DNA from 2 places in the Gilliamella sp. Fer1-1 genome. Region 1 is predicted to be linked to the other one. Evidence: riboswitches for the same ligand, from Rfam matches in the RefSeq annotation. Region 1 holds a riboswitch; the other holds the start of a gene.
What was found. Region 1 has a riboswitch for preQ1 ahead of queF (preQ(1) synthase). Riboswitches for the same ligand answer to the same signal wherever they lie in the genome.
Positions count from the first base shown of each region.

Region 2: another riboswitch for preQ1. It lies ahead of queD (6-carboxytetrahydropterin synthase QueD); the one in region 1 lies ahead of queF (preQ(1) synthase).

Region 1 covers NZ_LZGX01000118.1:8,606-28,663, forward strand. The annotation lists gene A9G28_RS13215 (hypothetical protein) at 161-394, opposite strand; gene A9G28_RS12835 (Flp family type IVb pilin) at 665-886, opposite strand; gene A9G28_RS12840 (phosphoethanolamine transferase) at 1,110-2,711, shown strand; gene pbpC (penicillin-binding protein 1C) at 2,943-5,240, opposite strand; gene A9G28_RS12850 (alpha-2-macroglobulin family protein) at 5,356-10,509, opposite strand; gene A9G28_RS12855 (7-cyano-7-deazaguanine/7-aminomethyl-7-deazaguanine transporter) at 10,791-11,441, opposite strand; gene queC (7-cyano-7-deazaguanine synthase QueC) at 11,513-12,169, opposite strand; gene queF (preQ(1) synthase) at 12,198-12,671, opposite strand; PreQ1 riboswitch class I at 12,674-12,718, opposite strand; gene A9G28_RS12870 (bpX6 domain-containing protein) at 12,803-15,766, opposite strand; gene A9G28_RS12875 (hypothetical protein) at 15,770-17,536, opposite strand; gene A9G28_RS13220 (bpX5 domain-containing protein) at 17,526-17,948, opposite strand; gene A9G28_RS12885 (AAA family ATPase) at 17,941-19,035, opposite strand; gene A9G28_RS12890 (DUF1090 domain-containing protein) at 19,124-19,561, opposite strand; gene coaA (type I pantothenate kinase) at 19,587-20,058, opposite strand, start outside.
Region 2 covers NZ_LZGX01000086.1:250-4,600, reverse strand. The annotation lists gene A9G28_RS09790 (7-carboxy-7-deazaguanine synthase QueE) at 314-928, opposite strand; gene queD (6-carboxytetrahydropterin synthase QueD) at 925-1,353, opposite strand; PreQ1 riboswitch class I at 1,357-1,402, opposite strand; gene clpB (ATP-dependent chaperone ClpB) at 1,675-4,245, shown strand.

The sequences.
Region 1 (20,058 bases):
TTGCTCAACTTTAACACTGGTTTAAGGACTGGCGAACTCAGTCAACTTTTAATTGATTTTATTGACTTGGAAAACTTAACAAAGGTATATTCAACAGCCCCCTTTGTATTCGGTGCTATTATCTCAGAACACATAATATCAATGGTGTAAGGTATTTGTACTAACACATCATACTGTAAAAATACAACTGAGCTGAATTGCGATTTATTGCCATAAACATCCAATAATTTTTGTTATAACGCTTTGCTTGCCGTTTTAGACCTTCTTCTATCATTTTGTCAACTTTAACCAACCTGTTAAACCCATATTTTACTGTTTTATAACGTTCATTTGAGCCTAATTGTGGCTTACACCAAAGTTTTGATGCTTTATAAATAGTGGAGGCGGCTGACATTGAATCTCAACGCTAAGCCGGTAACTGTGGCTTGTTATTGTATAAACGCTAAATCTCTTCTCAATGACAAGGCGTTAATTTTGTATTTTATAGATATTCATGACAGATTTTTCTCCTAATACTGTAAACAATGCAAGTAAATTCTATATCAGAATCAACTTGCGAGTTTAGTAGCATAAAATTTTAGGTAATTTGACATTCTAATTATTGTTTAATAATAACAAATAAAAATAATTAACCCATTTTGTCAATGATAAGTACTGCATATCATTACCAACTAGCAATCACTCCTAATCGATTTTTTATCGATGTAAATACATTATCAAACATATCATACATAATCGATCCCGATCTTCCTTGAAAGATAATTAATACGGTTGCCGCAATACCAGCCGAAATAATAGCATACTCAATCGCCGATATAGCTTGTTTATTTTTAATAAATTGAGCTAAAAAAGCTTTAATCTGTATATTAATTGCAAGTAAATACATTATATTCTCCTTTAATACTATTTTACTTCTATATGCTTATACACAAGCTACTTTGATATTTGAACAATAGTGCTTGCTATTTTAACCAAAATAAGTGTATTTTTTAACAAAAAATTGCATATAATTTAGAAAACAACCCACTCTTTTATATGAAGAAAATACTTACTTCAGTAGTATAATCATCTACTGGCTACACTAAATTAATAATAAAACAAGATAAGCTATGCAAATAAGTAAAATTATTAAAAGAAAAACTGCAATTTTATTGCTACTTTATACCGTTTTTAGTGCTATTTGGGCTTATATCGTTATAACAAAATCCGATTTTCTGTTTAACAAATCTGTTTTTAAAAATCTACTATTTTATATAAACTTAACAACAACATGGTGTTTTATTGCACTTGTGCATATAGGCATTTATAGTCGCCATTATTTTATTGTTACGCTTAGCACACTATCTTTATTTCTATTTTTATCCGAAATCAGTTATTTCATTTATTATGGAGAAATAATATCAACAGGCGTACTTGATTCTATTATAGATACGACTTCTAATGAAGCTCTGTCAATGTCTAAACAAGTTTTAATCATAACAGGCCCCGCATTAATTGCGACTTACTTTATTTTATTTATTTTTAGAAAAAAAATAATTACTGTTAAATTAAACCCCGTTGCCCCTTTGTTCTTTTATATAATCGTTTTGTTTATTGTTGCTATTGTAACAATAAATTCATCTTTAAATAATGACATTAAACGTGGTAATTATAAAGAAATCACAAGCCTACTTCGTTTTACTCACCCTGCTGTTTTGGGTAACTTATCCTACCTTTTAGCTAGTTTTGTATCAACAGATATCTATTCTAATACAAATGAGCTTGAAAAATTCAATGAAGCTATTCTTTTACCACCCAATAAATCTGATAACGATTTAGTAGTATTAATTATGGGCGAATCTTCATTAGCAACCCGATACAGTGCTTACGGTTACCATAAACAAACAACACCGTTTATAACCAAAATTCTTGGTCAAAATGGGGCTTGTATTATTCAAAACAGCCACTCTGTTGCCGCTATTACAAGAGATTCATTAGCATTAACACTTTCATTTAATGTTCCAGAAAGCGATGATAATTTATTTAATAATAAATCGATTATTGAGATGGCTAAATTCAATCATTACAAAACTTATTGGCTAGCCTCACCTGCTCAGGAGATTAAAGGGTCATTTGATACTAAATTTGGTTTTATTGCACGTAAAAGTGATGTTGTCGCTTTTGGTAAAGGCAAGCATGATATTCATTTAAGTCAATTATTAGAAAGAACGCTCCAAAAAGACAATTCACCCAAAAAATTCATTTTCGTACACTTACGAGGAAGCCATCAACCTTATGAAAATTATGATGAAGTTGATAAGCAAGCTTTACCTGATGCTGAAAAATATGATCTGACCATCCATCATACAGATCGTACAGTGAAAGCATTGTATGATGTTATTAACAAATATAGCGATAATTATACCTTAATTTATACCTCGGATCATGGCGAAATCGTTAATGTTGGGCATGGTGTAAGTAACACAAATGTTGACCAATTTTTAATTCCGTTTATGTTTATATCAACAAATGATCGTTATAACTGTCAATTTGTAGAGTCGTTTCGAAGCCCAACCGGTTATTTAAGTGGGTTGATGAATAAATATATTTTATCTAATCTTTTAGGGTACAATGTTGATCAAGCTATTCTGAACAAAGAAAAAAATAATGATCGTGTTTTTATGCCTGATGGTAGCATTATGCCTTTTTTAAAATTTTATAATAATGATTAGGTTTTATTATAATTTTTCATCAATAAATTGCGATATCTAATATAAATTTTACAATACAAAAATAAAGGAGGCATTTGTTAAATGTGATGGAAGAAAAGATCAATTAACAATATGCTTCTTTAAATATTTTACTCTGACGCCTGTATACTATACTGATTAATACAGTGAATAACGCTAGCAAATTCTACAAATAATGTTCATCTAATGTTCATAAATTTGCTTTCTATATGATTAATCGAAAGTAAATGCCATTCGCACAATTTGCCCACTCTGATCTAACAATAAAAGGTTATGTAAGCCTTTTTGAGTGATAGTTAAAGATGCTTTTTGTTCGTTATGGGTGTGCGCAATGAGTTCGCCATCTAGAAACCACCATTTATCACCGTTGCCACCTTGTGGTATTAAATCAATGGTGACATCGTTTTGCCCTTGTAGGCGTTTTACCAATTGCTTATCGCGCAATCCGATAATATTCAGTGGCGAAAAGGTATCTTTACCAAGAATGGGGCAATTTTTATCAACCTCAGGGAGCCTTGATTGTCGGCGTTCTTTGGGTAATAACCAATTTTCTAATGCTATTGGCCAAAGTGCAATCTGTTTTTTATGCGCATTTCTACAGTCTGCTGATACTCGTTTTCCTTCATCATTTACCCAAATAGTCACCCAGCCTGAGCGATAGATGTTATTATTAAGCGATGCAAGAGTATCAAGCGTTGGCGGTACCATGTTATTTAATATCCAAGCACTTTTTTGACGATGGCAGTTTTCATCAGTTATAGGCAGTATTTGCCCTGATGGCCAGCAAATTTTGTGTAAGGTAACGGTTGCTGGTTTGATCACCACAGGTAATGGACGATTCAATCGCCGTTCTTTATTTAGTAATAGCGTGTTAACCTGTCGCAAAATTGGCACCGCTGTGATAGTACCATATTGACCAACAACGGGGGTACCATCTGGGCGACCAACCCAAATACCAATCAAATAGCGAGGATTGATACCCATTGCCCAAGCGTCACGATAGCCATAACTAGTCCCTGTTTTATAGGCAAGTTGTTGGTTATTAATTAACATTTGCCTTGTGATCCATGCACTCCCATCACTAATAAATGGTTTACTTAACAGTGGTTCGATTTGCGTAAATCGTAAAGGACTGACTTGTCCATGGCGTGCAAAAGCACTATATGCGCTAACTAAATTATCCATTCTTAGCGATGCACCTCCTAATATATATGAAATATTAGGATTATTACCAGTAGATACAAGGGATAAACCAATATCCACAAGGTTACCAGTAAATCTTTTAGGGCCATAGTGTTCAATTAGTTGAACCGCTGGTAGGTTTAACGAATTTTTTAGCGCTTCTGAAGCACTTACTGGACCATAAAAGCTCTTATCAAAATTAGTAGGAAGGTAATCAGAGTTAATTCGAGGTGTATCTTGCAATAATGATTCAGAATGAATCATGCCATCATCAATCGCTAATGCATAAATAAAAGGCTTTAATGTTGATCCCGGTGAACGTAGTGCACTGATCATATCAACCTGGCCAAATCGTTCTTTATCATTAAAATCAGCTGAGCCAACATAACCTTTTACAGTCATATCGGTATGATCGACAACTAAAATAGCAAGTGAAGTTTTAGGTGGTAACTGGTTTTTTCGATTTCTAGCAATATCTTCAAGATTATATTGAAGCGATAGATCGATATTTGAATGAATAATGTCAATATTAGGGTATTGCTGACTGAGTCTGCGAGCTAATAAAGGCGCAAGCTGTGGCTTTTTACGTGGATAAACCCAAACTTCTTCTTTTTGAACTTGCTTTATCATATCGGGCGACCATATTTGGTATTGAGACAACCTTGTTAGAACTTTATCTCGAGCTTTTTTGGCTCTTTCAGGGTATCTATCTGGGCGCAAACGACTAGGAGCTTGAGGTAATATAGCTAATAAGACACTTTCGCTACGCGTTAATGCTTTTGGTGCTTTACCAAAATATGACCAACTGGCAGCGCCTAAACCTTCAATTGTGCCATCAAATGGTGCATGGTTAATATATAAAGTTAAAATTTCATCTTTTTTGAAGTGCAACTCAAGTTGTAGCGTTCTAAACACTTGTTTCAGCTTACCTATCATGGTGCGATCGTGAGGGTAAAGCAGCCTTGCAACCTGCATTGAAATAGTACTACCACCTGAAATAATTTTTTTATTGGTAATATTTTGCCAAGCTGCGCGCAGTAATGATGCTAGGTTAACGCCAAAATGATGATAAAAATAGCGATCTTCATAATTTAATAAAGCATCAAGATAATCATTGGGCACTTCATCTAATTTGATAGGATATCGCCACACACCGTTTTCGTCAGCAAATCGCCAAAGCGGAGTGCCATCTTGTGCAAGAATTGTTTGTGTGTTTTTTTGTTTTGCTATTGATATTGGAAATAAGCAATCGGCAACAAAAAAAATACCAACTAATAGTAGGATTACAAAAAGCAATAAAGCCAGAATTTTTAGCAGGCGCTTTTTCATTTTTGTCAAAAAGCCTCAAAAAATCTATGGTTCAATATAAAATGGTGCCGCTAACTTTCGTTAGCGGATCATCGTTTTGTTTGTATTTTATTAATCAATTCTAATACCAATGCTATTATTGCTCGGCATTATTCGATTCTGATTTGCGTTCAACAATAGACATGAAGTTAAGCGATTGACCAACAGCGAATCTATCTGGGTGGTACATTGATTCAACATAAGGATACGGAACCCTATAATTACCAGCTGTTACAGCCCGAACTAAGTAAGCTACACGTGAACGATAAGAATCTTCACTCACATAATGATTGATATCAACCGCAGCAACAAATCTATCGTCACGGAATTCTTGATGTTTGATATCATTACTATCATCATCTTTCAATAGATTAGCTAATTCAGGGATCGCCTGTAAGCTGACACTACTGTTAGTTAGATTTTGATTTTCTATTTCAAGTCCAGCAGGTAAGAAATCAACGATTAATGCATCATGAATAGCTTCTTTATGAGCGTTGACATCTAATAAAACCACCATTAAATCACCTACTTTTATCTGATCAGGTTGGATTTTATTTCCTTTTAAATCATAATAAGAGCGATTAATTGTTAATTTATTTTCATCACTTGTTGGCGCAGGGGTTTTTTTACCATAACCAGAAACGGTCAATTTAATATAAAGTGGCTGTGCATTTTCTGGATTCGAAATCGTTAATCCATTTGCTAAATTAGCAAAATCGAGTGAGCGTGATAAGCTAGTATCTACATCATTGCTCTGTTTATTAATTGTAACATTAAATTGCTTTGAAGATTTATGTTGATCCAATGACCAACCCGCCACAAATAATGCACTAAGCTCTTGGGTTGAAAAATAGCGAGTATCATTGAGTAAATCAGATAAATGGATTAAGTAGTCAGCTTGTTTATCAATACTCAACTTGTTTTCAATCAATAAAGCTAAAATTAACGCATTATCACGAACTGCACTCCCATACTCTCCAAGCCAAGGATATTGATTGTCGTAACTTTTTGTAAATACTTGTGGCATTAAGCTGTTATAGATATTTTCAAAACCTGCAAGTTTGGCTGATAATGCTAATTGAGCAACTGGCAACGGCGAAAACACCTTAAAATCGCTTGCGGTGATCTGTTGATACATTTTATTAATTTCATTACGTACAGGTACAGTGATTTTATTTTGTTTGGTTAGTACAACTAAGGCATAAGCTTTAGTTGCAAATTGCGTGTAGTCGCTTACTTGTGAATTATCATTATAGTTTTGTAAACTATTAAATGCATTCACATCATAAATATATTGGTTAATACGAGAAATAGCCGCATCAAGTGCAGCATTATTAACATTATAACCACGCTCTTTAGCTTGCAATAAAAAGTCGGTCGCATACACGGTTAACCAATGATCTTCTGAACTATCTTTAGTCCATAAACCAAAACTACCATCATTACGTTGCATTGATAATATTCGAGAAATCCCTGCTTGTACTTTTTCGCGACGTTTGGTATCCGATTCAGTTTTGATTCCTAATGCAGCCAGCTGTTCTTGGTTTGCATATAATGATGGCATTAAGCTACTAATAGTCTGTTCTAAACAGCCATACGGATAGGACAATAACGACTTGATATACTGAGCTATATTCAGCGGTGGTTGATTTGATACAATCAATTTACCATCAATCGTATTTTCAATCATTTCGGCAATACTATCTTCAGGTAAAACCCAGCTGTCACCACCATTTATTGCTGCCGCATAGTATTTTGTGGTCGCAGCATAAGCAGGTCTAACGCCTACATGCCATGAACGTTTGATTTGGTAATTTGAACCATCATCTAACAAAATCCCTTTAACATTAATTGTTATAGATCCTTGCCCATAGCCATAATTAGCAACAACAGGCAATTGAATAATCTGCCTTTGCTTGCTTTCTAAAGTTATTGCTGTAGTGTTTACCGAATTTTGAAAAATCAAACCTCCTGTTGAAACTTCAAGCTGTATTGTTTGTTTTTTTTCGGTTAAATTATGAAGATTTAGCGCTAATGTGGCTTGATCACCACCAGATAAAAATCGCGGAGTGGATAGCTCTGCAATCACTGGTGAAGCGACTATCATAGTTTGTTCTGCTTTACCAAAACGGCTATCATCCCATGCTTGAGCCATTATGCGCAATTCGCCATTAAAATCAGGTAAAGTAAGATTAACAACCCCCTCACCTTCATTGTTCAATTCGATAGTTTGCAATTGCTGGGCAACAACATTAACGTCAGTTAATGGTGTTTTACCCCCTGTATTTTCTGCACCGAGTAAAGCATCACCCCCAAAACTTATATTTACATTACGCCCTTTGCCTTCAATCAATTTGCCATATACATCGTAAAGATCAACATTATAGCGTTTACGCCCTAAGAATGCACTGTATGGGTCAGGTGTTGCAAAACCAGTAATGTTCAATACCCCCGAATCAACGGCTGAAACCAATACGGTTACTTTGTGATCTTGTTGTATTGCGTTTTTATCTATTTTAACTTTAATTGGAATTGTTTTTTCTGGCTCTGTTTTTTGCGGAACGTCAAGGCTCACGGTTAATTGACGATTTGACGTGTCAATTGGCAAATAAAGTAAACCAATTGCTCGTTTAATTGTTTGTACAGCAGCATCGGTTGATGGGCGAATGATCATAGCATTAATATAAATATCATGGCGCCCCCAGTCTTTAATTGGTATCTCAACATCTAGACCTTGATCATCAACAGCAATATCTTTTTTCCATAACATTCCGTCATTAGTTTCAAGTGAAATATAGCCTGATCCAGCAACAGGAGCTTGTACTCGTACTTTAGCGGTATCACCAACTGAATAAGCAGTTTTATCAAGGCTTAGTTTAACTTGATCAGGCCGAACAGCATTTGTAGCATTTGTGTTATCTTCCCAATTGTAACCACTTCGAAAACGTAAACTACTGCTAATATTATTTGTAGTATCAACAATTTCAATACGATAAGATCCATAATCCTCTGTTTGATAACTTACTTTAGCTGTACCATTTTCATCAATAGTTAGTGGTTGTTCTTGAACAACAAATTCATTGGAATTAGATTCTTGGTGCCACCCTGCATCGTCAGACCAACTCCAATAATAGTTGCGGCGTTCACGAATAATTTTTGCTTTTAAATGATTTGATGCTAGCTTTTTTCCGTCAGTATTGACATAGGCAACTTCAAATTCAGCATTAGCACCTTTATCAACTGTGGGACTATTTTCATAACGAGCTGTTGACCAATCATAATAAAGCGATTGAGAAAACAACGCACGTACCACAGGCATTTTTTCAGTTGGCCAAATTGTTTGGCTTGCATAACGCGTAACAGGGCGCCCACCAGAATCAAGCAAACTTGCTTGTAAAATAACTTTAATTGGAGAGCTTAATTTACCCCAATCGCTAGTATCAATGCCAACTTGTGCAATCCCATTTTTATCCAGAACTATGTCAATATTATCAAGTTGGCGATCAAGATTATCATCAGTCACACGTCCAATTTTATAATTGGCTAAGTTAACAATTGAATCTGCTTTTTTAAGATAAACATGACCTTCTAAGTTATTACCTATTGCTGGAGCACCATAAAGATACCAGCCTTTAACATTAAAACTGACATTCTTATCCAAGATAACCGGCTTGTCTGATGCGGTTGTAATTTCCATTGCCATGCGTTCTGGCAAAAATTCTTCCACATGAAACCCGGCATAACGGTAGTTATCATCACCTAGATTAAAACGAAAAGCCCATTTACCTGTTGCTGCATTAGCAGGAATAACATATTGCCACTGATATAAGCCATTTGAGTCAGCTTTAGCATTGATAGTAAAATTTTCAACAATTTGATTATCAGGTAACATAACATCAACCACAATAGGTTGGGTTGGCAATGGCTTACCATTAGCATCACGTAAAAGCGCATTAAAATAAACCGTTTCTTGAGGGCGATATAAATCACGAGCGCCAAAAACAAATAGCTGTTTTTGATAAAAAGCCGAACCGACTAAGTTATACTTGCTTAAATTTAATGCATTACGATCTAAATTTACAAAAGAAATTTGTTGCCCTTTATTTGCGGTAAGTAAAGCATAATCCATACCTTTTGGTAAGGTTACTTCAGCATAACCGTCTGTATCAGTTTTAGCTAAAATAGTGGAACAGTTTTTATTGCTCTCTCGAATACTTTTATTACATAAAATCAATATATCAACGTCGCCAAGAGGCTGACCATTGTCTAGTGCATGCGTAAGCACTGATAATTTACCATTTTCATATGCATGAACAGCAATACCAATATTGCTAATCGAAAATAGTGATGTAGGGTTGGAATAATTGTAAGTTCCCGCTTGATTCATAACAGCAAAATAAATACCTTCTTGCTGTAATTGAGAAATTGAGGATAAGTCAAGCAATACCGTTTCTTGAAAATTACGTTTAGGGTTAAGATCAAAGCGAGATGAATAAACTAAATCAGAAAATTTATTGATATTATTTGAGTTCCAACTTGTTATTTGATTAATAAACCCATAATCAGAAATAAAATCCGATAAATGTTCAGGTTTGATTTTAAAGAAGTTAACATCAATTTTATTAACATTAAGCGTAGTAATCGGTAAACCACTCATTGATTTGCTAGGCAGTAAAACACCACTATTGGCAAAACCAACAAACGGCTGGCGATCTTGAGTTTTAAATTCGGTTTGGTAGACTTCTTTTAAACTGTTGCCATTAATTGCAACTAACATTTTATCGATAGTGAGCTCTAATTCACGGTTGGGTTCAAGGTATCGATGCCTTAATTCGAGTCCATTATCTGACAGCTCCCAAGCTCCATCAACATTACCCATTTTTTTATCAACTAAACGAAGCAAATTAGAAAAATTAAGCTTAGGATTTAAAGGAACAGAAAAGGTTACAACCAACGTGCTAGAACCATCCAGAATGGTTTCGGAACTATCTATGACCGTTAAGGCCTTACCATGATATTTTTCGATTAATTCTGGTGTGGGATTAAAAACCGTTGTTGGTGATTGATCTTGCGCTATTTTATTATTTTCATTAGGCTCACCAATTTTGGTCGTGTTGCTGTTATCAATAACTTCTGTTGCTAATTGCGGTGATGATTGCTCTGCATTTACTGTTTGTTCTATTTCTTTATTGTCACACCCCGCTAAAGCTAACAATAGGCTAAATATAGCTAAATGTTTTATTAATGCCATACTTTGTCCACCTCCCACCTCATATTTTATTATTATTGATATTGATTATATTTTATATATATATTATGCACAGTTCTTCGCTTTTTAGCAAAGCGTGTAGCAACAGATTGAGCAATTTTATTGCAAATACCAGAAAGAAAAACTTCAATAGAATCAATAGCTTTTCTGAACGTTTTTTATAATCTTTATTGCATGCATTGAAAATAGAATTAAAACTCATCAAAAATAATTAATGAGTTTTAGTTTATTAAGATAAGTCAATGGAATTTAGGTTATAACGATTAATTAGTTTTGGAGACAAACATTAATTTTTTTAGGATAAAATTTAAAATCACACCATAAAGAGGCAAAAAGAATAAGCCACAAATGATAATTTTAAAACTGTAATCCATTAAAGAAATTTCGACCCAATGATTTGCCATAAATTCATCGCTACTTTGATAAAAGGCAATAGCAAAAAAGACAATAGTATCAATACCATTACCAAAGATAGCCGATGCTGTTGGTGCAACCCACCACGATTTATTTTTTCTTAAATAGTTAAAGACAGTAATATCCATCAATTGTCCAACTAAATAAGCGGCAAAACTTGCTAATGCAATTCGAAAAACAAAACTATTAAATTCCGTCAATGCCGATAAACCAACCCAATGTGTTTCAAAAAATAGTACGGAAATCACATATGAAAATAGCAATGCGGGGAGCATCACCACAAAAATTATCTTCCTAGCTAAACTCGCTCCAAATACCCGAATAGTTAAATCGGTGGTAAGAAAGATAAATGGAAAAGTAAACGCCCCCCAAGTGGTTTGAAAACCAAAAATATCAAATGGAATTTGTACTAAATAATTGCTGGAAGCGATAACCAAAATATGAAAAAACGAAAGCCAGCTTAGAGCCTTGATTTGCTGTGCGTGAGTAAATTGGTTTATATGTTCTGAATTAGCGTTCAGGTGCATAAATTTGTCCTTTTTTAATGGGGTAAGTGAACCCAGTGTTTCAATTAATTTGAATGATTAAGGTATTGTGTTAATCCTTTATCTCGAAGAATACAGCTCGGGCATTTGCCGCATCCACCATCAACTCCGTAATAACAAGTATGAGTATGGTCGCGGACATAATCCAAATAACCTAGTTTATCAGCCATTTCCCATGTTTGAGCTTTAGTCAAATACATCAAAGGGGTAATGAGATTGAAATTATAATCCATAGCAAGATTCATCGATACATTCATTGATTTAATAAAAATATCACGACAATCAGGGTAGCCACTAAAATCGGTTTCACAAACGCCAATAATAATGTCACTAATACCGTGTTGCTTGGCATGACAACCAGCCAAAAGCAAAAACAGCATATTACGTCCATCCACAAAAGTATTAGGGTAATCGCCTTCTTTGGCTGCGGTGATTTGTTGTGAATCATCAATCAAAGCATTATTGGTCGTCTGTTTAATCACCGAGGTATCCACCACGGTTTGCTTAACGCCAAGATCTTCAACAATCCACTTGGCTTTTTCAAGTTCAATAGCATGACGTTGACCATATTGAAAGCTGATGGTTTCGACGTTTTCACGACCATAATCAGCAATGGCTTGCAGTAAACAGGTAGTAGAATCCTGCCCACCAGAAAATATCACTAGTGCTTTACGAGTTTGCATTGAGAGTTTCCTGTTAGGGTAAATTGAATTAGCGATTATCGACTTTTTCAGGATAAAGATCGTGATTAGCCAAACGGCTCATCGCTATTTGTTCCCAATTAGTGCCGGCTTTACCATAATTTGCATAAGGATCGATAGAGATTCCGCCGCGAGGGGTAAATTTTCCCCAGACTTCAATATATTTAGGATCCATTAGTTTAATAAGATCTTTCATAATAATATTGATGCAATCTTCGTGGTAATCACCATGATTACGAAAGCTAAAGAGATATAGCTTGAGCGACTTACTTTCAACCATTTTAATATTAGGTACGTATGAAATATAAATCGTCGCAAAATCAGGCTGCCCAGTGATAGGACAAAGGCTAGTAAATTCTGGGCAATTGAACTTAACAAAATAGTCGTTAGTTGGATGTTTATTATCGAACGTTTCGAGTATTTCAGGACAATAGGTTGTAGGATAGCGAACAGATTGATCGCCAAGTAGTGTAACTTTATTCATAATTTTCCTTAGTTTTTTAGCGTGGGAGGTTCACGAACCACGTAACAAAGCGCACACCATACTCTTTTTAGATAAAAATGTCTAGTACCATTAAGGCGCCATTAATTTACCCAAATTCTCACCTATTTATGTTAGATCGAAAACGAGGTTACTTTATTTTCCTTAACATTAACGTGTAATACTCGACCTTGTTTATCAAAGAAACAATATTCACCATCAATGCACAAACCAGAAACAGGCATTGATGAATGCCAATCAATGATCATTTTTATCTGGTTGCTATCAGGGTGATATAAATGAATATTATAACCAATACTATCTTCTTGATTCACACACAGCGCAATTATCTGACCAATTGCTAAAACATGAAGATTCTTAAATTGTTTCTCACTCATCGTTAATGGAATTACTTCATAGTTAAATTTATTAAAAACATGTGATAATTGATTGGTTATATAATCATATTTTAAATATGATATTCTTAACTCATCACTTAACAATACGTTATCACCATCATTTTCAATATCTCGTCTATTTATTAGTCTACGTTCAGGAATACTATAGTAAAATGCTTCACAACAATTCTCAGGATTAACTGTTAATATTGCCTCTTGATGATCTTTTATTGCTATTTGTAACACAGAATTAGGCGATAAATCGACTCGCCAAACAACCGCTAGTGTATTGCCTATATTAATCACTTCAATACAGTTATTATTAACAATTGTCCAATTGATACCATCAAATGTCCAATGACATTGCTGAAATTGGACAACACCTAAATCAATGAATTTGCCAGTACTTAAATCAAGTTTATGAATACGGTAATAGTTATTTCTTTTTACCAATGCCAAAACCTGTAAACGATTATGAGATATCACTAATCTTTCAGCTGGAATCATAAAATGAGCAAGTTGTTTACCTTGCCTATCAACTTTAATGATGCCTGCTTCACCTAACGCCAATAAATAATTATTATCAGTCAAGACAGCCATATGATAAATTGAACGGTAACCTGCTTCTGGGCAAATATAAAGAAGAAGCCGATTAGATTCTAATAAAGGCTTATGTCTTGCTAAAGTTAACGAAGAATTGGGCATATCAATTTTTAAAGATTTATCTTGAGTGAGCTCAATCAACTTTGCTATATCTACTTTGGTAAATTCATTTGGATAAGTGACTACATCAGCTAGAATATTGTTAATCAATACACGTAACAAACTTCGTAAATTTTCAATATATTGTTGTTGTTCTAATATTTGTTGAGCAATACCTAATCTTTTTTGATAAAAATCTGGGTTATTTTTTATCTCCGTCAAGCGATCTTCAAGTTTATCAATCGACTCAGGCATTAATATTAAACGTTTAACTATTGCTTTTGCATCTATTGCCTGTGCATCTAGTTTATCAATGTTATTAAACCATTCTTCAGCAAGATAACGATATTTTGGTAATGGCCAAATAACATCTATCGCTGCTAACCATTCCGCTCGATCAGCCAATGCATTTGCCCATTCTAATCTTAACCTATCCACTATTTCTGGTTGATCTTTTTCAAGCATCAAAATAGCATTAGCAAAAGCATTATCACGCCTTGCTATCATCACTGCTTTATTCCAATCATTTGCTAAACAGCAAAGTTTTATGATTAATTCAGGTTTTGCATCACGCGCAATAGCTAATTCCATGGCTTGTTTGTAACGCTTTCTTTGCATTAAAAATTCTAAGCCTTCATCCAAATTATTTAACAATTCAACCAAAACAAAAACCGCCTCTTCCACTCGATCTTGTTTGGCTAATTTTTCAAAACTCTGCTGATACAAAACCTGCAAATGCTTTTGTAATTTCTCCTCAAGATAGATTGATGATGAATTACCATAAACCGACTCGCTCAAAGATAATTTATTACGCGGTTTAGGGACACCAAAAGCTTGCCCTTTTGAAGGGCTATTGTTATTAATCGGAATTGCATAGCGTAAAGCGTCTTCTAAGTTGCCTTGCTCAAACTTTTTTAACATGGTTTCGATATAATTACCTTGCCGAAGCGCAATCAAATGGCTTAGTTTAGAAACTATTGAAAATAATGATAAATAATTACGCCATCGGCTTGGTTTTTGTTTTTCGCGATTCTGACGAGCAGGCAAAGGAGAACTATTAGGATTATAAGTTTGCGGCAAATCACTACTCTTCATCTTGTAAGTAAATGTTTTTACTTTAATTTTATTAGAAATCTCTCCTCGTTTAATTGCTTTAGCATATTTGACAGTTTTGATTATCATGCTAATAACCATAGCAAATAAGATAACTCCCCCCAAAGTTAACAATAAAGTAGCTAAAATTTGATAATTATTATTAATAGGGGAGCCTTGCAAAGCCGAAACAGTATCTGAATTTTTATATCTAAAAATCGCCAATAATCTTAACAATATAAATATAAATATAAATATAAATGTAAATACAAAATAAATCCATAAGGGAAAAGGCTTTCTTTTTTCCGCTGCATTAGTAGCGCTAGAGTTAGTCTGTTGATCAAAATTTTTTTGCTGGCTTTTTTCCCTTTGCTCATTAATATATCTCATCATTTTAGGGCTTGGAGAGGGTATTTTACCATCAAATATTTGGCCAATGGGTTTACCATCTTCTGTAAAGTCAAGCAAATCATCATAAACAACTTCAATAGTATAATCTTCTGTTTCAAATAATTGATATTTATCTAAATCTACCCACTGAGCAGGATCGATTTTAATTGCATCGTCATAACTGTATGAAGTAATTGCATTACCCGAAACTAACACTAAATCATAATACGCTACTTTTGATTCAAATTTGTCAGGCAAAAAGGTGGAGCACAAAATGCCATTTTGAAAAATTAGTGGCCAACCTTCCAAGCCATCACAATTAAGCATTTTTGTGGTTGAAAATTTCAGTAAATCACCTTGTTTAAATTGATAAATTGAACACCCTAAAAACCAATATTTTATTAATAACCGTCGTCGTTGTACGCTATCAAACCATTGAGCAGGAAACCATATACCAGCAATATTTTGTGTCCCCTTTAAAGTCGGGATTCGTATGAAGTTAACCGTATTTGTCATATATTAATCAATTTTACTTAATTTTAATCGCATAGATTGTGTTATAAATGAATATAATATTAATTCACCTGCGTCAGTAGTGACTGTAAATGATTTAGCTAATGAGTTATAACTATAACTTACGATCTTATGTGGTGAACGCAAACAAATATTTATGCTATTAGTGACATAATCAAATAGCGCAACTTGCTTTTTATCATGATTTATCACTAAAAAGTGGGTTCTACCATCATACGAGTCATAAAACAATCCAAATACAAGCCATTCATTAGGTACAGTAACATGCATCGACTCTTTTTCAGCGGTAAATACACGCCACAGTTGCTCATCACCAATCGCTAAACGACCAAAACCTTTTAGCCATAATTGTTCAGCCGTAAGAAGGTACTGTAAATTAGACTTATGTTTAATTCCAACCAAACGATAAGTATAAGTACCTGCATTATAACCTGTTAAACAGAGTCTATTTTGATCATCAAAATAGAAATAATAAGCAGCACTATCATGCAATTTAAATAGTGCCACAACATTTTTATTAATAGTTTTAAGTGAAATTACTTCATTCTTTTTAGGTAAAAAATATAAAGAACACAACAAACTATTCGAATCAATAAACAAAAAAGTGGACCCATGTACATTATATAATCCCAAAAAGGCAACTAATGGTTTGTCTTTATCTATATTCAGGTTTTCGACTAGCTCAAACTTTTCACTATTGGCCTGCCATAAAAATAGCCTTTGCTGATCGTGAAGCAGTGCCACAATTCGCTTTCCTTTTAAATCCATCCCTAATACAGAGCCACTTAAGTGGTGGTATTGAATCCGACAATTTTTTTTAGGCGAATAGATCCCTGTAATGCTAATACAATAAGCCATAGTACTATCAAGGTTTGATGTCAAAATACATTTACCATTTGCCGAAATAATTGGATTAAATCCAATATTTATTGGAACAATAGACTTTTGTATTATTTCTGCATAGTCACTATTGCTAGCAAATTGCCCCGCTAACATTTTTTCACAAAATATTGGAGCGGGTAAGCTTAAATAACAGTGTTTTGACATTATTTTGCTATTTATTGTTACCGATAGTTTTTCAGGTGATTTAATTAATCGTTCAATATTAACTTGGTGTGTTGAAAAAGCTGTAAAAGGGGGATTCGCACCAATTAACCAACATTCATCGTAAATTTGTTCCGACTGTTCAAAATAATTAGCCCAATGACGATACATTTTATCCGTTGCAAGCGTTGTAGTCCGCTTGTTTAGTAAACATCTTAGATCGCCAATATCTTTAAATAATCTTAAATTAGGCCGATTTTGAATAATGCCCCAATAAAACTGACTTTGGTGATTATGAGAACGAATCTCTAACAATAACATCAAAATTAGGTGAACAAGGCGAGATACACCTAATTGTAGAATACCACAATCAAATAAAGCAATAATAACGCCATTCGCCTTGGACTTTTCTTGCATGGGGGTAAAAAAAAGATGCTCATAACTCACTGCTCGGCGAATAAATTCATCAGGTTCTTCTTCCGCTATTAACCATTCACTTGTCAATAAATGATCATAGCTGCCACGTTTTTTTAAATCCCCTAAACCTGATAAAAATTGTTGATCTTTCCATCGGCTTTCTTTTGTTGGTCCTAACAGGTTATTAAGTTGTAAAAGTAGATCCGCTACTATCGGTTGCAAATTTTCATCGAACCATGATAACCAAGGTTGCCAAGCTCGAAACGGTTTGGGTAATGGATTATTTGACATATTCAAGAAACTCTTTGGTTAATGGCCACTTTTTAGCTAAAGGAATAACCGCTTTAGGCTGATCCCATAAAAGCATCTGCTCACATTTAAACTTATAACCAATAGCTTCAGCCAATAAAAACAAAGATATCGACGGTTTAGCATGGCATGGTAACCAAAGTCGTGGTTCTTGGCTATCAATCATCGCATATTGCACACCATTTACCCATGGTAATAATGAGGATTCACCAATAATCACAACAAAATTATCACCTTTAACAAATTGATATTTAGATAAATCATATTTACTTAAGTTTTGTCTAAGATGATTAAACAAGCGTGGGACAACATCATTCCAAGCGACCACAGCGACAGGTACTACTGGATCATTATTAAGTTGCCAATGCCATTGAATATAAGTATCACTACACATTCTGGGCTATCAAATCAATTAATTGCGTTCTTAACTGCTTTAGTTGCTCTGGAATGGTATCAACGGAATAATTGGCATCAATTTCACGTAAGACACTTTCTATTTGTTGAGCATCATTATTTACACAATGTGTAGCAAGCTCTATCAATCTTTCTAAACGAGCGTTGGGTTGTTGAGCTGCTGACTCCGTAGCATAAAAAAGTTGAGAATTATTAGATAATGTAAAGACATCTTTTAATATCTCTTGCCCTCTCTGCTGCGTATCAATGGTAGGTAAAACATAAAACAGTGGCCATAAATCTTGTTTTTCAGCCTCAAGCCTTCCATTAACCAAAGCTGCTGCTGCAATAAGCTTTAGTGTTTTAACTACACGCCTATCCGATAAGCTAATGCCATTTTGTCGGAGTAATCTAATTGCATCCGCAAACGGCGAAAAAATTTTATCAAGATTAACATTTTTGACTTGCTCACTTAGCTCAGCAAGTTCATCTAAAGATAAGGAAGAATCTATTTCAGCATATTCGGCTTGCCAACCACCAGCAAGCATATCTTCGATGAAGTTATCTGCAACAGGTTCAACAAAAAGATGGAGTAAAAAGCGATCTGCAAAAGCAGCCAAACCATCATCATCAGGCAAGCTATTTGATGCGGCAATACAAATTTTTAACGGGCAGGTGATTTTCGTGTGACCTCGCCGAAATTGGCGTTCATTTAAAATACCTAATAATGTATTTAAAATTGCAGTTGAACCTAAAAAAACTTCATCTAAAAAAACAATTTCTGCCTCTGGTAACATACCACTAGTATCTGTTTCAACCTTTCCTTCACGAAGTTTTTTAAGATCAACGGTTCCAAAAAGTTCTGAAGGTTCGGTAAATCGACCTAACAAATATTCAAAATACTGACCATTCATCGTTTTAGCTATACGCCTTACTACCGCACTTTTCGCTGTACCAGGTGCTCCAATGACTAATAAATGCTCTTTAGCAATTGCAGCAAGGATGATAAGTTCAGCTAGTTGTTCTCGACCAATAAAACCTTGAGTGGCAACCTTAATACATTGCCTAATTTTAGATACGTTTTCCATTATATTTCTTTATATTTTTTAGATTAAAATAATTCAAATCTTATTTTGGTCAATTATAATACAACTGTTTTTCAAAATAATACAATTGTTATTTAGCTTTAATTTCTTCATAAAATTCAGCTAATTTAGTTTTAGCTTCGCTCAATTCTTTTTGAGTTTCACTTAATTTTAGCTTTTGTTTAGCTATTTTTTGGGCGTCTCCTTTTGCTTGCGCTTTAGCTAAAGCTTGCTCTTTTTCGGCAACTTTTTTAGTCTTTTCAATTACTTTTTCGGTGTATTTAGCTTTTAAATCATCATCATTACAATATGTATTGATATCATGTAATGCTTTTTCAAGCCCTTGAGCTTGGCGCAAGTTACCCGCCTTTTTTGCCTCATCAATTTGTTTTTCCATAATGTGTTTTTTGCTAAAACAAGTTACACCTTGATATTCGTCATGATTTGCAGCATAAATATTAGGTATAAAAGCGATAGCTGTTAATACTAAAAAAATTAACTTACAAATTGATCTTATTGTTAATTTCATATCGATCTTCTCCCCCCTTTTTAAATTATTTTCTTAATTGAACACAATCAACTTTATGATCTTTGCCTTTGGTTAGGATAAGGCTGGCTCTTTCCCTTGTTGGTAGGATGTTTTCTATTAAATTCAATTCATTAATTTCATGCCAAAGACGGTTTGCGATGTTAAGCGCTTCTTGCTCTGGCAATTTTGAGTAGTGATTAAAATAAGAATTGGGATCGCTAAATGCTCCTGCTCTGAATTTTAAAAAACGATTAACATACCAGTTGTGTAATAACGATACATCGGCATCAACATAAATTGAGAAATCAACATAATCAGAAACAAAAACACGATTATTGGCTTGTGCATAATTTACAGCGCCTTGTAACACATTTAATCCCTCAAGAATTAAAATATCAGGGCTATCGAGAATAATTTGTTCATCTTGAACAATATCATAAACTAAATGAGAATAAACGGGTGCTTTAACCTGTGCTTGACCAGACTTAATATCAGCA
Region 2 (4,351 bases), on a different contig from region 1:
TTACAAAAAAATTAAATAAAATCAATGTCTTTTCTGAATAATTTTTAAACAAAAAAATAAACTTATTTTGTGGATTATGTGTTTGGAGAACATTTGTGATTATCAATACCCCTTTTTACTAGCAAAGCTTAAAGAATCGACATAAAGCCACTTCATACCAACAAAAACCACTAAAGAATGGAGCAAAATGAAGTTATTTTATTAATTTAAGCAAATAGTGACTTATCTAATTAACTTTCATTATCTTTTTATTTAAAAATTTCTATTCAATCTCATTCTCCAATATTTAACGAGTTAGATTGAAAAATAGACACTATTCAATATCTGCAAGTTTATGACTTTGTATATTCAATAACCATTTATTATCTAATCGATTTTCGTTAATTTTTCCCAGTAGTTTTATGGTATCAAATATATTGAATGCACCATCTTTTTCACAAGGTGAAAGATAATAGCGTTTTGCCTGTATTTGAGTTTCGATATATTGGCAAAAAGCAATAAAATCACGGTGGTTTTCGGTAACAATTCGCACTTCATTGGCTGTTGGTTGGACTATTTTTTGATAGTGCGACTGGTAGCAAAATTTCGGGCTGAGGGCAATATAATCAATAAGCGCATCGACTTTGCCAAGACCGTTACTTTCAATGGCAATAAAATAACCAGCATTTTTTAATGGCAAAAGTAGCTGTGGTAACGCTTTAACCCTAGTGGGTTCACCCCCTGTAATAATAATGTTTTTACTTTTGTATTCGCTTACTTTTGCTATTAATGCCTCTAAGGTAAATCGAGTAAATTGGCGAAAGTTAGTATCACACCAAGCACAATTTAAATTACAGCCTGCAAAGCGGATAAAAATAGCAGGCATTCCCGTATTATAACCTTCGCCTTGTAAAGATTCGAAGATTTCAACTATGCGAAATTCGATCATTTTGGGCTCCGATAATATTCACAATATGAAGTTGGTGTTTCCCATAATTTGATCATCGAAACAGGCAAATATTTAGATAAGCAATCAAAAATAAATTTACTCATCCCCTCTGCAGTTGTTCGGCACGGTAAGGCAAAGACTTTGCGATCCATTTCTTGCAATAATGTAGCAATACGGCACTCATTTCTATTATTTTGATTATAAAGGTAAGCGTGATCAAAAGGATCGACAATATACTTTTTAACAATCATTTTTAGATCGGCATAATCCATTACCATATCTTGACTTGAACCACTATCGATAAGATCACCGCTAATTTCGACTAATAAGCGGTAAGTATGACCATGCAGGTTATGACACTTTTTATTGTGTCCATCTAGCATATGACAAGCATCAAATTGAAACTCTTTGGCTATTTTGAACATGTTGTATTCCTAGTTTTTTTACGTGGGATGGGTTACGAACCACGGTTAGCACGCCTAACAAAATAAAGGTGTTAATATAATGGATAAAAGTTGATTTGTCATCTTTCAACACTGGTTGAACGTGTATTTATATATTGCAAACAACTTTATTTTGATGCTAATTAAGTTTTTTAAATACTCGCTAATTTACTGTACAAATTTTATAAAAAATATTTTAAATTTGCTCTTGAAATTTAGGTTGCAACACTCATTTAGATATCATGCAAATGGGTTGAATGTATACACGTTTAACTCAAATCTATTGCTCAGGAGATAAATACGATGAGGTTAGATAAATTAACAAACAAGTTTCAACAAGCTTTAGCTGATGCGCAGTCAATGGCATTAGGTAAAGACAATCAATATATAGAGCCTGTGCATGTTCTATCAGCCATGCTTAATCAAGAAGGCAGCAGTGTAGCGCCATTGTTAGCTTCAGCGGGTGCAAATGTAGCTATTTTACAACAAGAATTAACTCAGGCGATTGATCGATTACCGCAAGTTCAGGGTGTGGGTGGGGAGGTTATTCCATCACAAGAGTTTGTCCGTACACTTAATCTGTGCGATAAATTATCGCAAAAAAATGGTGACAGTTATATATCATCAGAGCTCTTTATCTTAGCAGCTTTAGAAGATAAAGGGAGCCTAAGTGATATTCTTAAAAAATCAGGTGTCAATAAAGACAAGTTTAGCCAAGCCGTCAATCAAGTAAGAGGTAGTGATAACGTGAATGATCCTAATGCAGAAGATCAACGCGGTGCGTTGAAAAAATATACCATTGATTTAACGCAACGAGCAGAACAAGGCAAACTTGATCCTGTTATTGGGCGTGATGAAGAAATTCGTCGAACTATTCAGGTATTACAACGTCGTACTAAAAATAATCCCGTATTAATTGGTGAGCCGGGCGTAGGTAAAACCGCTATTGTTGAAGGATTAGCACAACGTATCGTTAACCGTGAAGTACCTGAAGGATTGCGTAATAAACGCGTTTTATCATTAGATATGGGTGCCTTGATTGCAGGTGCAAAATATCGTGGTGAATTTGAAGAACGTTTAAAGGCCGTACTTAAAGATTTAGCGAAAGAAGAAGGCCGTATTATATTATTTATTGACGAAATCCATACCATGGTTGGTGCAGGAAAAAGCGATGGTGCAATGGATGCTGGTAATATGTTAAAACCAGCACTGGCTCGAGGGGAATTACATTGCGTTGGTGCAACAACGTTAGACGAATATCGCCAATATATTGAAAAAGATCCTGCGTTAGAGCGTCGTTTTCAAAAAGTGTATGTTGCCGAGCCAACTGTTGAAGACACGATTGCTATTTTGCGAGGATTAAAAGAACGTTACGAATTGCATCATCATGTGCAAATTACCGATCCAGCCATTGTCGCTGCGGCAACGTTATCGCATCGTTATATTTCTGATCGTATGTTACCTGACAAAGCGATTGATTTAATTGATGAAGCGGCATCAAGTATTCGTATGCAAATGGATTCAAAACCGGAATCGTTAGATCGACTTGAAAGACGTATTATTCAACTCAAACTTGAGCAGCAAGCGCTTAAAAAAGAGTCTGATGATGCTAGTAAAAAACGTCTTGAGATGCTAAATGATGAACTTTCTGAAAAAGAAAAAGAATATGCATCACTTGAAGAAGAATGGAAGTCAGAAAAAGCGGCTGTTTCGGGTACGCAAAGCATTAAAGCTGAACTTGAAAAAGCACGTACTGAAATAGAGCAAGCACGTCGCGCTGGTGATCTGAATAAAATGTCTGAATTACAATACGGTAAAATTCCAGAACTCGAAAAGAAACTTGCTTCAGCAACACAGTTAGAAGGCAAAACAATGAAGTTATTGCGCAACAAAGTGACTGATAACGAAATTGCTGAGGTGTTGTCTAAAGCGACCGGTATTCCAGTTTCTAGAATGCTTGAGAGCGAAAAAGACAAATTATTACATATGGAAGATGCCTTACATAAACGTGTAATAGGTCAAAATGAAGCGGTTGTTGCTGTAGCTAATGCGATTCGTCGTAGTCGGGCTGGGCTTTCTGATCCTAATAAACCAATTGGCTCGTTCCTCTTTTTAGGACCAACAGGGGTCGGTAAAACCGAACTTTGCAAATCACTGGCTAACTTTATGTTTGACAGCGAAGATGCCATGGTACGTATTGATATGTCAGAGTTTATGGAAAAACACTCCGTTGCTCGCTTAATTGGTGCACCTCCAGGCTATGTTGGTTATGAAGAAGGGGGGTATTTAACCGAAGCGGTAAGGCGTCGTCCATACTCAGTGATATTACTTGATGAAGTTGAAAAAGCGCATCCAGATGTTTTTAATATCTTACTGCAAGTATTAGATGATGGGCGTTTAACGGATGGTCAAGGTCGCACGGTTGATTTTCGTAATACCGTCATAATTATGACATCAAACTTAGGATCTGACTTAATTCAAGGTCAAGTTGATCTAAGTTATGACGAAATGAAAGCTCTAGTAATGACAGTTGTAACTAAACATTTTAGACCAGAATTTATTAATCGTATTGACGAAACAGTGGTATTCCACCCATTAGGTCAAGAAAACATCAAAGCGATTGCAAAAATTCAGTTGGCGCATGTTGAAAAACGCTTAGATGAACGTGGTTACCAAATGGATATTACTGATGCAGCGCTTGAACATCTTGCTAAAGTGGGCTTCGATCCAATTTATGGTGCAAGACCGTTAAAACGCGCAATTCAACAAGAGATTGAAAATCCATTAGCGCAACAAATACTGTCAGGCAAATTAGTCCCAGGTAAAACCATTCATTTGGATTTAGTTGGTGATAATATTGAAGCTAAACAGTAAGCAAACATAAATTTATAAACCGACCTGTTAGGGTCGGTTTTTTTATATTAGAATGGCGTTATCGTTTAGCAAAAAAACTTGAATTTTTTGTATAAAGAATAATAGC